2 linked regions of the Rhodoligotrophos appendicifer genome follow. The protein of the gene in region 1 interacts with the protein of each later gene in a pairwise test. Links are inferred from orthologs where the notes say so. Each region holds a gene or a part of one and is shown on either strand. Other genes may lie near its edges.

What was found.
Region 2: the proteins of FKM97_RS13305 (region 1) and mtgA interact in binary tests that used the Escherichia coli proteins (3 or more experiments, as listed by UniProt). The link is inferred for Rhodoligotrophos appendicifer from one-to-one orthologs.

What each region holds. Positions count from the first base shown.
Region 1 is NZ_VHKL01000005.1:299,151-302,465, reverse strand. The notes cover bases 316-3,315. They hold FKM97_RS13305 (peptidoglycan D,D-transpeptidase FtsI family protein), read right to left. Parts: upstream 2,683-3,315; coding sequence 949-2,682; downstream 316-948. Other genes in these bases: rsmH (16S rRNA (cytosine(1402)-N(4))-methyltransferase RsmH), read right to left, coding at 3,026-3,315; ftsL (cell division protein FtsL), read right to left, coding at 2,682-3,032; FKM97_RS13310 (UDP-N-acetylmuramoyl-L-alanyl-D-glutamate--2,6-diaminopimelate ligase), read right to left, coding at 316-928. In the rest of the region: more of FKM97_RS13310, read right to left, coding at 1-315. UniProt on the Escherichia coli protein: Essential cell division protein that catalyzes cross-linking of the peptidoglycan cell wall at the division septum. Required for localization of FtsN.
Region 2 is NZ_VHKL01000014.1:26,094-29,319, reverse strand. Bases 286-3,196 are described here. They hold mtgA (monofunctional biosynthetic peptidoglycan transglycosylase), read right to left. Parts: upstream 2,131-3,196; coding sequence 1,441-2,130; downstream 286-1,440. Other genes in these bases: FKM97_RS23790 (polyprenyl synthetase family protein), read left to right, coding at 2,299-3,189; FKM97_RS23800 (MFS transporter), read right to left, coding at 286-1,334. Also shown: more of FKM97_RS23800, read right to left, coding at 33-285. UniProt on the Escherichia coli protein: Peptidoglycan polymerase that catalyzes glycan chain elongation from lipid-linked precursors. May play a role in peptidoglycan assembly during cell division in collaboration with other cell division proteins.

The sequences.
Region 1 (3,315 bases):
CCAGGCCCAGGGCGACCAAGGCATTGGAGGCTTGGAAATCTCCGACCAGGGGCAGGTCCACATCGAATTGCTCAGGCCCGATCGCAAGCTGGAGGCGCTGGCCGTGGGCAAGCCGCTCCTGTCCGACGAGGCGAACAGTGCTTCCTTCATGGCCGACAGTGATCAGCTTCAGACCGCGGGCCTTCGCAATTGCGATGACCCGATGGGCTTCGGCACAATCGGCGTTGATGACGGCCGGGGCGGAGGGGGGTAGCACTTCTGCGAAGAGCCGGGCCTTGGCCTGGAAATACTCCTCGAAGTCCTTGTGGTAATCGAGGTGGTCGCGGCTGATATTCGTGAAGGCGCCGGCTGCAATGGCCAGGCCGTCGAGGCGGTATTGGGCCAGTCCATGGCTCGAGGCTTCGATGGCCGCGTGGGTCACGGCTTCGGCGGCGAGTTCCGCCATCACCGCCTGGAGCTCGACCGGGTCGGGGGTCGTGTGATGAAGCTTGCGCTCGCCCTTGGGGGAGACGATGCCCACGGTGCCGACACTGGCGGCCGAGAGGCCGGCATGGGCCCAGAGCTGGCGGATAAAGGCCGCCACGGAGGTCTTGCCATTGGTACCGGTCACCGCGACCACAGTGCCCGGCTGGGCGTGGTAGAAGCGGGCCGCGGCCCGCGCCAGGGCGGCCCGGGGGATGGGATTGCGCAGGACGGGAATGCGCGGATCGACGGTGATCGACGTCGCCTCGTCGGTGAGGATGGCAACCGCTCCTTGCGAAAGGGCGCTGGCCACGAAGGCGCTGCCGTCGCTCTTGACCCCCTTCAACGCGGCAAACAAATAGCCCGGCTTCACCGCCCTGCTGTCGGCAGTCAGCCCGGCAATCTCAACGGCTGCCTGGGCCCCCGTGAGGCGTGCGTCGGGGCCGATGACGGCATCAAGGCGCATGAAAGTCGATCCTGGCTCGTTCACTGCAGCAGACTGGCGGCGATGGCGACGCCCTTCGTCGTGCCATCGTCGAACTTCGGTAACACTCCCAGCAGAGGCGCGATTCGCTCGATGATCTTGCCTCCCGTCGGCACCGCATTCCATCCCGATGTTCTGAAGCCATATGTCTCTTTCAAGGCATTCGGCTCATCCAACAGGACAAATACCAGATATTGCGGCTTTTCCATGGGAAAGCCGGCGATGAAGTTCGTGACGTTCTTGCCCTTGCTGTACTGGCCGTTCACGACCTTTTCCGCCGAACCGGTCTTGCCGCCGACCCGATAACCCTTCACATCCGCCTTCTTCGCACTGCCGATCTGGCCGTTCAAGCGCAGCAGATAGCGCATCTTGTCGGAGGTCTCAGGCTTGATCACCTGCTCGCCCAGCCCGGCCATCAGCTCCGGATCGCGCTTGAGGAATGTCGGCGGTATGAGCTTGCCGCCATTCATGAAGGCTGCCACGGCGGACAGAAGCTGCAGGGGCGCCACGGACATGCCGTGACCGAAGGCGATGGTGGCCGTGGAGATCTTGCCCCACCGCGCCGGCACCAACGGTGCTGCGGATTCGGGGATTTCGGTGCGCATCCGGCCGAAGAAGCCCAGCTTTCTCAGGAATGCCTGATGTTTCTCGATGCCCTGGTCGAGGGCCATGCGGGCGGTGCCGATATTCGAGGAATAGGTGAACACTTCGGGCAGGCTCAGCACCCGGTTCTCGGCGCGAAAGTCGCCGATGCGGCTGCGGCCGATCACCAGGGCGCCGCGGGCGTCCCAGCGGGACTGCATGCTGACGCCGGCATCCAGGCACATGGCGAAGGTGACGGTCTTGAAGGTGGAGCCCATCTCATAGACGGCTGTGGTCAGGCGGTTGATGCGATCCTTCTGCAAGGCCTCAACGGGATCATTGGGGTTGAAGTCCGGGATCGAAGACATGGCGAGGATCTCGCCCGTGTTCACGTCCATGACCACGCCGGCGGCCGCGACGGCGCTAAATTTTTCCTTGGCCTTCTGCAGCTCCTCGGTCATGGCATGCTGGACACGAACGTCCAGGGCCAGGGTGACAGGGCCCGCTTTTGCCTCGAGCGGATCAGCCAAAGAGGCAACGAGCAACTGCCCCTGATCGTCGAGATAGCGCTCCATGCCGGCAATGCCCCGGCTGTCGATGTCGACGAAGCCGACGAGATGGCCGGCCAGGCGGCCCTTGGGATAGATGCGCTGACGCTCCCAGCGAAAGCCGATCCCGGGAATGCCGAGATTGTGGATGATCGCCTGTTCGTCGGGACTGATCTGACGCGCGAGCCAGGTGAAGGCGCGGTTGCGATCCGACAATTTGCGCCGCACCTCATCGGCCTTCAGGCGCGGGAGGTTCGCCGTGAGCTGCTCGACGGCCTCGTCGATGTCGATGATCTTGCGCGGATCGGCAAAGAGGGAGGCAACCTGAATATCGGTCGCAACGAGTTCGCCATTACGGTCAACGATCTCGGGCCGCGGGATCTTGTCATCGGCTTCCTGCGCCAGGTCGACCGGCCGGGGCGTCCCGATCGTCAACTGTCCCAAACGAACTCCCACGGCGGAAAACGCAATGAGAAAAAAGAGGATGATCAGGCGCGCACGCTTGTGCCCCTTCAGCTGCATGCCGAAGGTTGCCTGCGACATCTTTCGACTGGCGATCTGTTGAATGGGCGCGTAACCGCCGCCTTCCTCACTCACACGCATCATTATTCCAATCCATCGAGCAGGTTGGCGATCGGATCGCCATCAACATCGGGCTTACGGAACCGATCATATTCGGGGATCGCCGTCGCTAGATCCTGAGCCGCGATGATCTGCGGCGGCTGCAGCGGCGCCATGGTCAGGTGCTTGGCGGCGAGTTCCTGAATCCGTTGCGGTCGCGTGAGATGCGCCCATTCGCCGCGCAGGAGCCTGATCGCCTCATACTCGCCGGTGATCTGTCGCTTCAGGGTCGAGATCTGGTTCTCGGCCACACGGGCATCGTATTCGAGGCGGTAGAGCCAGAAGGCCAGTCCCATGAGGGCAACCACCAGGATGCCGTTCAGAATTCTCAGCATGACAGGGCCTCGCGATCGATGGCCTTCATGCCCAGCCGCTCGGCATCGAGCGGAATGGCATCGGCAGATGTGCGGCATCCGGCCCGAAGCTTTGCGGAGCGGGCGCGAGGATTATCGCGCGCTTCGGCCTCTGAGGCGGAGATCACACCTCTGCCAATCGCCTCGAAGCTCGGCGCGACATGATCCTCCTCGGGCGCATGACGGGAGGTGCGCGGAGAGCGGCCCGTGCGGTCGGCGAAAAAACGCTTCACGATCCGATCCTCAAGGGAGTGGAAGGAGACCA
Region 2 (3,226 bases), on another replicon or contig:
GGCCGGAGGTCGCCCGGGCGGACAATTCATCCTCAGGTCGGGGAGACCCTGCGGCGGGCGATGGTGATGACGCTGACGGCGAAGGCGAGATTAACGATGCCAAAAACGAAGAAGACGCCGTGGATCGTCAGACCCGTGGCGATGAGAATTGCGGCGACGCCGGTTGCCACCGTCATGAAGACCGCGTTCATCACATTGGCCGCCGCCACGATGCGGGAGCGGACCGCCTCGGCGCTCTGGGCCTGCATCAAGGCGTAGAGGGGGACGACAAAGACTCCGCCGCACAGGGCCATGCCGATCAGGTCGCCGAGGATGCGCCAGTTGGAAAGCTGCGAGAGGAACTCCCCGATGGGGATCAAGGGCGCCGTCCTGACGACAGGCGGCAGGCCGGAGGAGGCCCAGACCAAATCCAGGGCAAAGAGCGTGAGGCCCAGGGCCGCAGCCGGGGCCAATCGGGCGGAAACAACGCCCTTGAGCAGAAGATTGCAGAGCAAGGAGCCCAGGCCGATGCCGACGGTGAAGGCTGCGAGAAGTAGATTCGAGACGGCGGCGTCAGCCCCCAGGATCTGAAAGGTAAAGGCCGGGAACTGGGCCACGAAGACGGCGCCAATGGCCCAGAACCAGGAGATGCCGATGATCGCCCGCAGAACGATCCGGTCCGTGGCCGCCTGACGCAGGATCGCGGCTGTCGCACGATACAAGTGCCAGTCGATGACGAGATCCGGGGCGGGAGGCGGCGCATTCGGGATGGCACGGGCGACGAGATAGCCGATGATCGCCGAGCCGATCATTGTCGCGGAGACAATGAGCGGGCCATGCTCTAGGCCGATGACAAGGCCGCCGAAGAGGAGGCCGAGAAGGATGGCCAGAAAGGTGCCCGTCTCGATCATGGCGTTGCCGCCGATAAGTTCGTCCTCGCGAAGGTGCTGAGGCAGGATGCCGTATTTGATCGGGCCAAAGAAGGTGGCGAGTGTGCCGGACAGGAACAGGATGGAGAGCATGAAGTAGGCGTTGTCAGAGAACAGGCTCGCGGCGGCAATGAGGGCGAAGGCGATCTCACCCATCTTGATCGCCCGGGTCATGCGGCCCTTCTCGATCTTGTCGGCGAGCTGCCCGGCCAGGGCAGAGAAGAGGAAGAACGGCGCGATGAACAGGGCCGCGGCGATGTTGACCAAGAGGGGTGCGTTCAGATCCTGGGTCTGAGTGAGCTGAAACGTGATGACTATGGCGATGGCGTTCCGCAGGACATTGTCGTCAAAGGCGCCGAGCGCCTGAGTGACGAAAAGCGGCACGAAGCGCCTGGTCGCCAGCAGCTGGAACTGACCCGACGCCATGCCCCTTCCCCCTCAATCACCGTGTCCGACCCCTGTATGCGCGCTCGGCCACAGGCGTGCAACAGTGCAGCGTCCCGCAGGACTTTCCGTTTCGCGCCGGCGGCCCCTAATCCGCGCCGGTCACGCAGGCTGCGTAAGGGCCGATGCCCGACATCCTCCGCTGAATGAGGGATGCCATTCGGTTGGTGAGCCGGCCGGGCTTGCTGGCATTGCGCCCCAGAGGATCGGGCAAGACCGCCGCCAGAAGGGCCGATTCGCGACGCGTGAGCTGTTTGGCGCTCTTGTCGAAGTGGCGACGGGCCGCCTCCTCCGCACCATAGATCCCCTCGCCGAACTCGACGACATTGAGATAAATCTCGATCACCCGCCGCTTCGACAGAACAAGATCCAGCCAGTAGGCCAAGGGGACCTCAAGGGCCTTGCGGATGTAGGAGCGGCCCGGCCAGAGGAACAGGTTCTTAGCAAGCTGCATGGTGATGGTGCTGGCGCCGCGGGAGGCGTCGTCCTCAATCACCTGGTTGACAGCAACCCAATCGATACCGTCATGCTCGCAGAAACGCTGATCTTCCGAGGCGATCACCGCCAACGGCAAGGTGGGCGCGATGTCTTCCAGGGGGACCCAATCGTAATGAGGGACGGTACCCCCGACGAGCCGCAGGACCATCAGCGCGCTGGCGGGAGGGGGGATCACCGCATAGAGCAGCGTGAGCAGGAAGGGCAGCAGCGCCAATGCGCCGACACTGAAAACCAAACGCCGGAACAGCGGGCGCTGGAAAACGGCTCGCCGTTGCGGCATGGCAGTTTCGACCTCGCTCGTCACCTTCCTTTAACTCGCCCCCAGCCTGTGCATTGCGCGGTCGCTCCTCTCCCCGTATGACAGGAGCCTAAGGGGTTCGCCTGACCGAGACAATCATATGATCAGCCTCGCCGCCGATCATATCGCGCTTTCCACGGACCATTTTCCATGAGCTTCGAGACCCGACTCAAATCCATCGCCCAAGACGTCGACACGCTGTTGGAACAGTTGCTACCGGCGAGCGGTTCCCGCGCTCCGCGAGTGATCGACGCGATGCGCTATTCGAGCCTGGGCCAGGGCAAGCGCCTGAGACCGTTTTTCGTGGTGGAGAGCGCAAGCCTGTTCGGCGTCGAGCGGGCACAAGCCTTGCGGGTCGGCGTGGCGCTGGAATGCATCCATTGCTATTCGCTGGTGCATGACGACCTGCCCGCCATGGATGACGACGATCTGCGACGGGGCAAGCCCACCGCCCATATCGCCTTCGACGAGGCGACGGCGATCCTCGCGGGGGACGGGCTGTTGACCTTCGCCTTCGAAATCCTCGGCGATGCGAAGACCCATCCCGACGGTGCCGTTCGGTCCAATCTGGTCCTCGCCCTGGCGAAGGCTGCCGGGGCGGACGGGATGGTCGGCGGTCAGATGCTGGACCTGGCCGCGGAGACCGCTTCGAGACCGCTGACCCTGGACGAGATCATCACGCTGCAGGCGATGAAGACCGGCGCATTGTTCCGCTACTCACTGGAAAGTGGGGCCATCCTGGCACAGGCGAAGGAGGCGGATCGGCTGGCGCTGGTGGACTATGCGGAGACCGTCGGGCTGGCGTTCCAGATCGCAGATGACCTCCTGGATGCGGAGGGCGATGCCGAGACGACGGGCAAGCGCACCGGCAAGGATGCAGAAGCGGGCAAGGCGACCTTCGTGAGCCTGATGGGGCTCGAGGGGGCCAGGGCCAAGGCGCGCTCGCTGGTGGAGGACGCCTGTGCGGCGCTGGAGCCGTTCGGGAAGAAGGCGGAGACGCTGCGGGAGGCCGCACGGTTCATCGTGGAGCGGAAAAGCTGAGGCGCAGTGGGGGCGTCGTTCGAGACGCAGCCTGAAG